3 regions of the Agathobaculum sp. TL06 genome follow, and region 3 is predicted to be linked to each of the others. Evidence: predicted binding sites of a transcription regulator. Region 3 holds the regulator's gene; each other region holds the start of a gene.
The links. The regulator NrdR, encoded in region 3, represses ribonucleotide reductase genes. The targets are predictions, from matches to a motif close to CACNANATNTNGTG.
Positions count from the first base shown of each region.

Region 1 (3,281 bases), on a different contig from region 3:
CTGTGCAGCATTGGGCCGATTCTGGCCGTGCTGCTACTGGGGATTTTCTACCGCGGCGGCGATCCCAGCTATACGCCGGTCACGGTGCCGGAGGTGCAGGACACACAGCAGGTAGCGCTGGTATTCCTGCACGACCTGCCGGAATATATTAAAGAGGTATGCTCCGCGCTTTTCCCGATTATCGTTTTCTGCGCGATATTCCAGCTTGTTTTCCGGCGTTTTCGCCGGCTGCAGCTGCAGAAGATCGGCGTCGGCTTTATTTATACCTTTGTTGGGCTGGCACTGTTCCTGACCGGTGTAAACGTCGGCTTCATGCCGGCCGGTCATTTCCTGGGACAACAGCTCGCCGGCGGGGGACATAGCTGGCTGCTGGTGCCGCTTGGCATGCTGATCGGCTATTTCCTGGTCACGGCCGAACCCGCAGTACATGTTCTGAACAGACAGGTAGAGACGATTACGAACGGCGCGGTATCCCAGCGCGCTATGATGCTGAGCCTTTCCATCGGCGTGGCCTGCTCGGTCGGCATGTCCATGCTGCGTGTGCTGACAGGGCTATCAATTTACTGGATTTTGGTGCCGGGCTATACGGTCGCGCTGGGGCTGACCTTCCTGGTACCCAAAATATTCACCGGTATCGCGTTCGACTCCGGCGGCGTAGCCTCCGGACCGATGACGACGACCTTCCTGCTGCCGTTTGCAATGGGAGCGTGTGAGGCGATGGGCGGCAATGTATTGACCGATGCGTTTGGAATTGTGGCGATGGTTGCAATGACCCCCTTGCTTACGATACAAATTCTTGGTATTCTATATAGGAAGAAGCAACGCCTTGCCGAAGCGGAGGAGGAACTGCCCGCCGCAGAGGATGAGGATGAAATCATCGTATTACAGGAGGATACGCTGCATGAGTGAGTATCAGCCCCAGATGACGATACACAGCGCAGTCGAGCTTGTTGTCGCGGTGGTCGATACGGCGCAGGCTGAGAGCGTGTTGCGCGTTTATCGGGAAAATCACGCGCTGGTCAGCTTTGAGTGCATGGCGCGGGGTACCGCGCGCACGGAAATGCTTGACCTGCTCGGTCTGGGCGAAACATCGAAAGCGATTGTGATGTGCCTTGCAGGGCATCAACTGGCGCAGCATCTGTTGGAACGGCTCGGCTATGAGCTGAAAATGCGTTACCCTGGCCGCGGCATCGCTTTTTCGGTGCCGGTCACAGGGATCGGTGTGCGTTGGCACAAGCTGCTGACACAGGCAGAACAAACGGAGGTGTTGGAGATGGACAGAGTGGAAAAGAAGGACGGTTTCGACGTAGTCGCAGTCGTCATGGAGCAGGGATATACCAATCTGGTCATGGACGTCGCGCGGAAAGCGGGCGCCCGCGGCGGTACGGTGATCTCCGCCCGCGGCATCGCGGAGGATGAGGTCAAGCAGTTTTTCGGCATCGAGATACAGGCGGAAAAGGAGATCGTTTTCCTCGTGGTCAAGGGCGAGGAGAAGCAGGAGATCATGACCGCTATTATGAAAGCGGTCGGCATGAAAACAAAAAGCCACGGCATTGTCCTGTCGCTTCCGGTATCCAACGCGATCGGTTTGGCGGATTAAAACGAACAGAGCGCCTGCACTATATATTGTGTAATATATGGTGTGGGCGTTTTTGCGTCTTCCGGCAGCTTTCCACACCGCGAACACAGCTTTATCCACAGGCGGCAGGTTGTCCACAGGGGATTATTCACATGGTCCACAGGGGAAAAAAGAAAAGATTAGAAAATGCAACAAGAAAAATTGCTGATTTCTTGTGATTCTGCCAAAAAGCCGAAATGGGCTTGACATTGTATAGGGATAGGGGTAAAATATCAAATACAGGCACAATATATGGTGCAGAAAAATAAAAAACACTACGAAACTTAGTAAGCGCCGCAAACGGCGGCGAAAAGGAAAGGGACAGCGAATATGATCCAGCAGATCATCAAAAGGGACGGCCGCCGCGCGCCCTTTGAAATCGATAAGATTGCAAGCGCGATCTTCGGCGCGGCGCAGGCGTCGGGCGGCCAGGACTATGAAATGGCGCGCGATCTGGCCGGACAGGTGGAAAAAGCGCTGGAAGCCGCTGCTGGAGACGAGATCCCTACCGTTGAGCAGATACAAGATACGGTAGAGAAGGTGCTGATTAAAAACGGACATGCCCGCACGGCAAAAAAGTATATCCTCTACCGGAATGAGCGCACACGCGTGCGCGAGATGAACACCAAGCTGATGAAGGTGTACGAGGATCTGACCTTCCAGTCCTCGCTCGAAAACGATGTCAAGCGCGAAAACGCCAACATCGACGGCGATACCGCGATGGGTACCATGCTCAAGTATGGTTCGGAGGGTGCCAAGCAGTTCTATGAGATGTTTATTCTCGACCCTGCGCACGCCAAGGCGCACCGCGAGGGCGATATCCATATCCACGACCTGGATTTTCTGACACTGACAACAACCTGCTGCCAGATCGACCTGCTGCAGCTGTTCTCCGGCGGTTTTTCGACGGGGCATGGATTCCTGCGCGAGCCGAACGATATCCGTTCGTATTCCGCGCTGGCCTGCATCGCCATTCAGTCCAACCAGAATGACCAGCATGGCGGACAGTCCGTTCCCAACTTCGACTACTCGATGGCGCCCGGGGTCAAGAAGACCTTCCGCAAGCTGTTCCGCGACAACCTGGCGAAAGCGCTGGAAGTATACGGCGCGGATGAGAACAATGAGGTGGATGCCGCGGCGCTGACCGAGCGGCTCGAACGCCAGACCGGCAAATGGGCCTGCCTGGCGGGCGGAAACGGCTATGACGAGGCTCTGACCGCCGCGCTGGGGGAGAACCTTGGCACGGAGGCAGCGGCCAAGTGCGTGCGCTTCGCCCGCAAATACGCGGATAAGGAAACCCGTAAGGCCACCTATCAGGCTATGGAGGCGCTGGTACATAATCTCAATACCATGCATTCCCGCGCGGGCGCGCAGATCCCGTTTTCCTCGCTCAATTACGGCACGGATACCTCGCCCGAGGGGCGCCTGGCGACCGAGCAGCTTTTGCTGGCGACCGAGGCGGGACTGGGCAACGGCGAAACGCCGATCTTCCCGATCCACATCTTCAAGGTCAAGGAAGGGATCAATTATAACGAGACCGACCCGAACTACGACCTGTTCAAGCTGGCCTGCCGCGTGTCGGCCAAGCGGATGTTCCCGAACTTCTCGTTCCTGGACGCGCCGTTCAACCGCAAATATTACAAGCCCGGCCATCCGGAAACCG
Region 1 covers NZ_BAAGGY010000006.1:133,727-137,007, reverse strand. The annotation lists gene ACYQ3S_RS05325 (DUF1538 domain-containing protein) at 1-909, shown strand, start outside; gene ACYQ3S_RS05320 (P-II family nitrogen regulator) at 902-1,600, shown strand; gene ACYQ3S_RS05315 (anaerobic ribonucleoside triphosphate reductase) at 1,949-3,281, shown strand, end outside.
Region 1: the regulator NrdR is predicted to act here: its motif matches at 1,863-1,876, upstream of ACYQ3S_RS05315 (anaerobic ribonucleoside triphosphate reductase).

Region 2 (3,281 bases), on a different contig from region 3:
TGGTTGACCCGCCGGTTGATGTATTCCAGGGTTTCGAGCGCAAAAGCGCCGTCCTCCACCAGGGATTTTCCGTTATACAGCTCCTGCAGCTCATTGAGCGCGGTGATGCCGAACGAGGCGGTCGCGGTTTTCATGATGGGCTTGATCTTGTCCGACGGCTTGAGATGGCCGCCGTAAAAGCCGCCCTCGCAGTACGCCAGCGGGTTGGTGGAGGCGCGCATCTCCCCCAGGTACGCATAGGTGCGGATATGCAGCTTACGGATCAGGTCGAGATAGTAGTCCAGCACCTCGTGGAACGGACGATTCTCCTGCTGCGCCCTGGCGTAAATCATCGGCAGATGCAGCGATACCGCGCCGATATTCCAACGGCCGATGAATACCGGCTTGTCCTCTTCATCCGCCGGCTTCATACCGCCGCGTTCATACCACGGGGACAGGAAGGCGCGGCATCCCATCGGGCTGACGATTGCGCCGTATTTTTGATACATGCTGGGAACATACCCTTCTCCCGAAAGCGAGAGCCAGTCCGGATACATGGCCTTGGAGGAGCATAATATCCCCGCCTCAAACACATCCTCCAGCGGTTTGCCGGGGCCGTGCAGCTCCTCGTCGTAAAGGAAAACGATTTTGGGGAACAGCACCGGCTTTTTCTGCCCCTTTTTCCCCTGCCCTTTCCGGCGGACATGCAGCATTGTGATCGAGGCGAGCTTGGCAAACCGGCCCGTGCCGGTACCCATGGTCATCGTAATGAACGGATAGTCGCCGCGGCTGGAGGCCACGGTGTTGAATTTGTACTCCCAGCCCTGGAACCCCTGTTCAAAATCGTTCAGGATATCCGCCATGACCTCTTTTTCGACTGCATCCGCATCCAGCCCCAGGCGGCTGTATTTTTCAGTCAGCAGTTTGTAGCTGCGTTCCGCGTACGGTTCCAGCAGAAGATCGACCGAGGGTACGGTAAAGCCGCCATATTGCTGACTGGCAGCGGACAGCACGATGTCCCCGATCACGTCGAACGCCACGTTGAGCGTTTTCGGCTCGTTATACCACAGGTTGCCCATTTCAAAGCCGCCTTTGAGTACATGCTCTACGTCAAACAGGCAGCAGTTCATCGTATCGCGGCGCGCGGACATATCGTGAATATAAATATAACCGTCTCGGCAGGCCTGCAGCTCCTCCGTATTCATGAAAAACTTCTGGTACAGCTCCTTATTGAGCTGGTTGAAAATCAGGCTGCGCTTGGTGGAAACCAGCGCAGAATCCGTATTGGAATTCTCCTTGTCCCCGATATACATGATGGACTGGCTCTTCTGGTACACACTGTCCAGCATGCCGACAAAGTCCTGCTTGTAGTTGCGGTAATCGCGGTAGCTTTTAGCGACTTCCGGACGCACGGCCTCCAGCGCAGCTTCCACAATATTGTGCATCTGCCAAATCTGCACCTCTGTCATGCCGTGATCTCGGATATATCCTTCCACATGGCCGCAGATCGCTTTAAGCTCATCCTCCGTGAAGGTATACAGCACACGGTTTGCCGATTTATTAACGGCAACGACAACCTTTTGTATATTGAACGCCTCTTTGGTGTGATCCTTTTTGATAACGCGTACCATCATTTTTCCTCACTTGTGTTATTTGGTAGTGGGAATAATTATAGCATACCATATATGGTATGAAAAGAGGCGCACGGTCAAAAATATTCCACAAAAACAACCGGCTGAATTTGACGGTTTTTGTCATGGTTCAGGTTGCCTTTCCCGTGGGAAGCTGAGCGTCGCCAGCAGCCCCGGCTGGGTATTGGCAAACCGCGCCCTGCCTCCGTGTGCGCGGGTGATCTGGCGCACCAGCACGATGCCAAGGCCGTGCTGCGGCAGCTGCTCCCCGGCGGGGCGCCGCATCTGCGCCAGTACCGCCCGCGGAAGGCCGGCACCGTTATCGGCAACCGAGACCGACCAGGACTGCGGAGAAACGGAAAGGGACAGCTTGATATGCACGCTTCCGGTGTTGTGAAGGACGCTGTTGCGCAATAAATTATCCACTGCACGCCGGAGCAGCGCTTCGTCTCCTGTCACCGTCAAGGCGCCGGCCTCGGATGGGATATCCACCTCCAGCGATACCCGATCGTCTGCCAGCGTATTGAGCAGTTCGGCCGCCGCTGCGCGCAGCATCGCCGCTGGTCGAAAACTTCCCTGGTGCAGCGGCTGCAGCTCGTATTCCAGCTTGGAGGCCAGATTCAGATCGCTCACCAGGCGGCCGATCCGCTGGCTCTGTTCACGGATGATGCGCGCTTTGTGCCGCGCCTCCTCGGGCAGCGCTCCGCTGCTTTCCAACTGCGCCGCATTCCCCTGCACCAGGGACAACGGGGTGCGGATATCGTGCGAAACGCCTGCGATCCACTCGGTGCGTGTCCGGTCGCGCTTCTGCAGCATTGTCCGCTGCGTGGAAAGCTGACGGGAGACCCGATTCAAGTCGGCGGAAAGCTGCCCCAGCACACCGCGTTCAGCAAGCCGCGTCCCCTCCCCCTTTGCCAGCGCGCCGATGCCCTCCGCAAGCGGCGCGGCGGCGCGGTACATGCGCCAACCAAGCAGCAGCGCAAGCGCCAGCGCGACCAGCAGGTTCAGCGCCAGTACGCCGGGCGCCCATACTGACAATTGCTCGATCGTATAGGCGGAGGCCCGCATCAGGTATTTCCACTCGCTGCCCGGCTCGCTGGCGAGCACCAGCAATCCATCCGCATCCGACCATACATAAACCGGATAATCCTCCAGGTACCAGCGGGAAAAGGAGGCGATCTCTCCCGCCGTATACTGTCGGGGCAGGTTTTCCGGCATGCGGTCGCTCCAGACAACAGCGCCGCTGTCGTCAAGCTGCATTGCCCAGGCATAACGCTCCTCCATTGCCCGACGCGCTTCTGCGGAAACAGCAAAGCGTCCGTCCGGCTGGCGCTCAATCCCGTCAGCGATGACCCCGACGCGGTCCTCCGGTCTGGGTTTCTCATCCGAACAATGCAAAATGAAGCCCAGCATCACACCCAGATTCAGGATCAGCAAAAACAGCCCCACGCCGATTGCCGCGCCCACATACCGTCCGAGTATCCTGCCAAGCCCCTTCATTGCGTATCCTCCCGTGCGAGCTTGTACCCAAGGCCGCGCACCGTCAGCAGCCAGCGCGGCTTGGAGGGATTCTCTTCAATTTTTTCCCGCAGCCGGCGGATATGCACCATAAGCGTATTTTCGTAGCCAAAGTTTTCCTCGTCCCACACGGCGCGGCACAGCGCGTCTATG
Region 2 covers NZ_BAAGGY010000001.1:127,998-131,278, forward strand. The annotation lists gene nrdD (anaerobic ribonucleoside-triphosphate reductase) at 1-1,613, opposite strand, end outside; gene ACYQ3S_RS00595 (sensor histidine kinase) at 1,734-3,110, opposite strand; gene ACYQ3S_RS00600 (response regulator transcription factor) at 3,107-3,281, opposite strand, start outside.
Region 2: the regulator NrdR is predicted to act here: its motif matches at 1,657-1,670, upstream of nrdD (anaerobic ribonucleoside-triphosphate reductase).

Region 3 (3,281 bases):
GTAATGCCTGCCCGTGGCCAGGCGCTCCCGCCTGCCATCCGGATAGATCAGCTTCCTTGCCATCGCGGACTGCGGGCGGGTGAACACCCGATCGACCGTGCCGACCTCTGCGATGCGGCTGGAATCGATGATCGCCACGCGCTGGCAGATCTCCTCGATAACCGCCATCTCATGCGTGATGACCACAATCGTGATGCCGAGCGTCTGGTTGATCTCCTTGAGCAGCGCGAGGATGGAGCGCGTCGTCGTCGGGTCCAGCGCGCTGGTCGCCTCGTCGCAGAGCAGGATCTTGGGGTTGGTCGCCAGCGCCCGCGCGATGGCCACGCGCTGCTGCTGGCCGCCGGAAAGCTGGGACGGATAATTGCCCGCGCGGTCGCTCAGGCCGACGATATCGAGCAGCTCACGCGCCCGCTTTTCCGCCTCCGCCTTACCTGTCCCCGCGATTTCCAGCGGGAAGCAGATATTCTGCAGCGCAGTGCGCTGCTGCAGCAGGTTGAACTGCTGGAAGATCATGCCCATGGAGCGGCGCGCCTGCAGCAGCTCCTTTTTGGAAAGCGCCCCCAGCTCCTGCCCGTCCACCGTGACCGTACCCTCGGTCGGCTTTTCCAGAAAATTGATGCACCGCACCAGCGTGGATTTGCCCGCGCCGGACAGGCCGATGATGCCGAATATCTCGCCGCGCCTGATGTCCAGACTGACGCCGTCAAGCGCCACGACCGTACCCGCGCGCCCGCGGAACGTCTTGTTCAGGTTTTGGATTCGCACAATGACATCCTGTTCCAAACCTTATTCCCCCTCGTTTCAAAATAAAAGCGGAAAGCAGTCCTGCTTTCCGCTCGCTTTCCATCTGAACCGCATCGCGCCGCATGACAAATACGGCCCGCTTGCAGCATAACCAGCCCTGTTACGGCTGTATTGCAGAAAAACGAGCAAAACCGCACATCATGCACATGGACATTCGCAGTGCCAGCATTACGGTCTCCTCCTTTTCCTACAATTTCTATAGTATATTGCTTGTTTATTAGTGTACCGCGCTTTGCGGGATTTGTCAAGGATTTTTATTTATCTTTAATCAAAGTGTTAAGCTCTTCCATGAACGTATTGATATCCTTGAACTGGCGGTAGACCGAGGCAAAGCGCACATAGGCCACCTCGTCCACCTTGCGGAGCTGCTCCATGACCAATTCTCCGATGACCTTGCTGGATACCTCGCTCTCGAGCGAGCCGAACACCTTCTGCTCCACATTATCCACAATCTGCTCGAGCTGCATGAGCGAAACCGGCCGCTTTTCGCAGGCCTTCATCAGCCCGTTCAACAGCTTCTGGCGGTCGTAGGCCTGTCGGGTGCCGTCCCGCTTGACCAGCATGAGCGGCATGCGCTCGACCGTTTCGTAGGTGGTAAAACGCTTGAGGCATTTGAGGCATTCGCGCCGGCGGCGGATACTCGTCCCCTCGTCGGTCGGCCGCGAATCGACTACCTTGCTGTCCTCATAGCCGCAAAACGGACATTTCATCGGGCTTCACCCTCGCAATCCTATAAAATGTGAATCATTTGTGGTTATTATACCACCCCTTGTATAAAAAAGTCAACCACAGCGGGCGCATTTACCCCGTCAAACCGTTAAAAAGCGGGAAAGCACGCGCACGGCGCGCGCCAGGTCGTCCGGCCCCGTGAAATTCGAGCGGTATACCTCGATCAGCGCATGCCCGCTGTAGCCGGCTGCGCGCAGGCGTGAGAAAAAGTCCGCGTAATCCATCGTCCCCGCCCCGGGCAGCAGGCAGCTCTGCTCGGCCGAGAAATCGTTGATATGGATATTTACCAGCCGGTCCCCCACCGCATCGATGAATTCCCGCGGGTGGCGGCCGGCGCGGTGCGCCTGCTTGATGTCGAGCGTGTACCGCAGCGCGGGAACGTCGCGGTACAGGGCGCGCAGAAACGCGGGGTCGCGCGAACGGCACCACGCCACATTCTCCTGCGCGAGCGTCACGCCGCAGGAGGCTGCGAGTCCGCACAGCCGGCGGTATACCCCGCACTTGCGCGCCCAGCGCGCCGGATCGTCCGCATGCCCCATATCGCGCTCCCCGTGGAAAGTGAAAAAGCGCGCGCCCAGCGCCGCCGCGCATTCCAGATAGCGCTGGTACTGCATCAGCCCGTCCTCTGTGCGGCGCTGGTAGTCGGAGAACAGGAGCAGCCCCTCCATCAGCGAGGTGTAGGGGTGGACCGACACGATATCCAGTCCCAGCTGCCGCGCCTGCGCACCCAACTGCTCATAAAAGCGCGGCGAGAACTCGCTCTCCGTATTAAAGAAAACCTCGACCGCATGCACGCCCAGTCCGGCCAGGATGGGCAGTATCTCCTCCACCGGCTGCGGATAGAAGCACGCGGTCGAAATGCCCAGACGCAAGGGGGTCCCTCCTTTTCCAAAAAAACCGGACGGGGATACGCGCCGCACCCCCGTCCGTTGTTTCGCGCAGTATGCGCTTTTTCCTATATTCAGATACGCTTCTTGCGGAAATGCTTGCGGTAGAACGACCAGAAGCTTGCCGACAGCATGATCGACGACCAGGCGCCCGCAACGATGCCCACGATCAGCGGCAGCGTGAACTGCTTGAGCGACGGCACACCCAGAATAAAGATCATGCCGACCGTGAACAGCGTGGTAAGGGTCGTGTTGATGGTACGCCCCATGGTCTGCCAGACGCTGCGCTCCGCGACCTCCTCAAACGGCTCCTTGCGCGCCGCGCGCAGGTTCTCGCGGATGCGGTCGAATACGATGATGGACGCATTGATCGAATAGCCGAGTATGGTCAGCGCCGCGGCGATAAAGCCGGTGTCCAGCGGAATCTGGAACCACACATAGACCGACAGCATAATCAGCAGGTCGTGGATCAGGCAGGTGACCGCCGCCAGGCCGCTGGTCAGCTCAAAACGGATGGTGATATAGATCAGCATCAGCACGATCGCCACCGCCGCGCACAGGAACGCCGCGCGCTGCAGGTCGCTGCCGACCGAAGGGGAAACGTCGTTATTGTTGTAGAGATCCTTGCCCTCTTCGTCCAGACTGTAGGTTTCCACCATCTTGTCGATGACAGCCGCGCGCTTTTCCGAATCGATCGAGGTGGAGCGGATCAGCACGTTTTCATTGCTGTCGCCCGACGAGGTGACCGAGGACGGATCGACGCCCGTTACCTCCTGAAACAGCTCGCGCACCTCGGTCTGGACCGCCTGGTCCACCGTCTTGTGCAGGTTGAACTCCATCTCCGTGCCGCCGGCAAAGTCA
Region 3 covers NZ_BAAGGY010000004.1:35,529-38,809, forward strand. The annotation lists gene ACYQ3S_RS03370 (methionine ABC transporter ATP-binding protein) at 1-783, opposite strand, end outside; gene nrdR (transcriptional regulator NrdR) at 1,059-1,514, opposite strand; gene ACYQ3S_RS03380 (sugar phosphate isomerase/epimerase family protein) at 1,614-2,405, opposite strand; gene secF (protein translocase subunit SecF) at 2,495-3,281, opposite strand, start outside.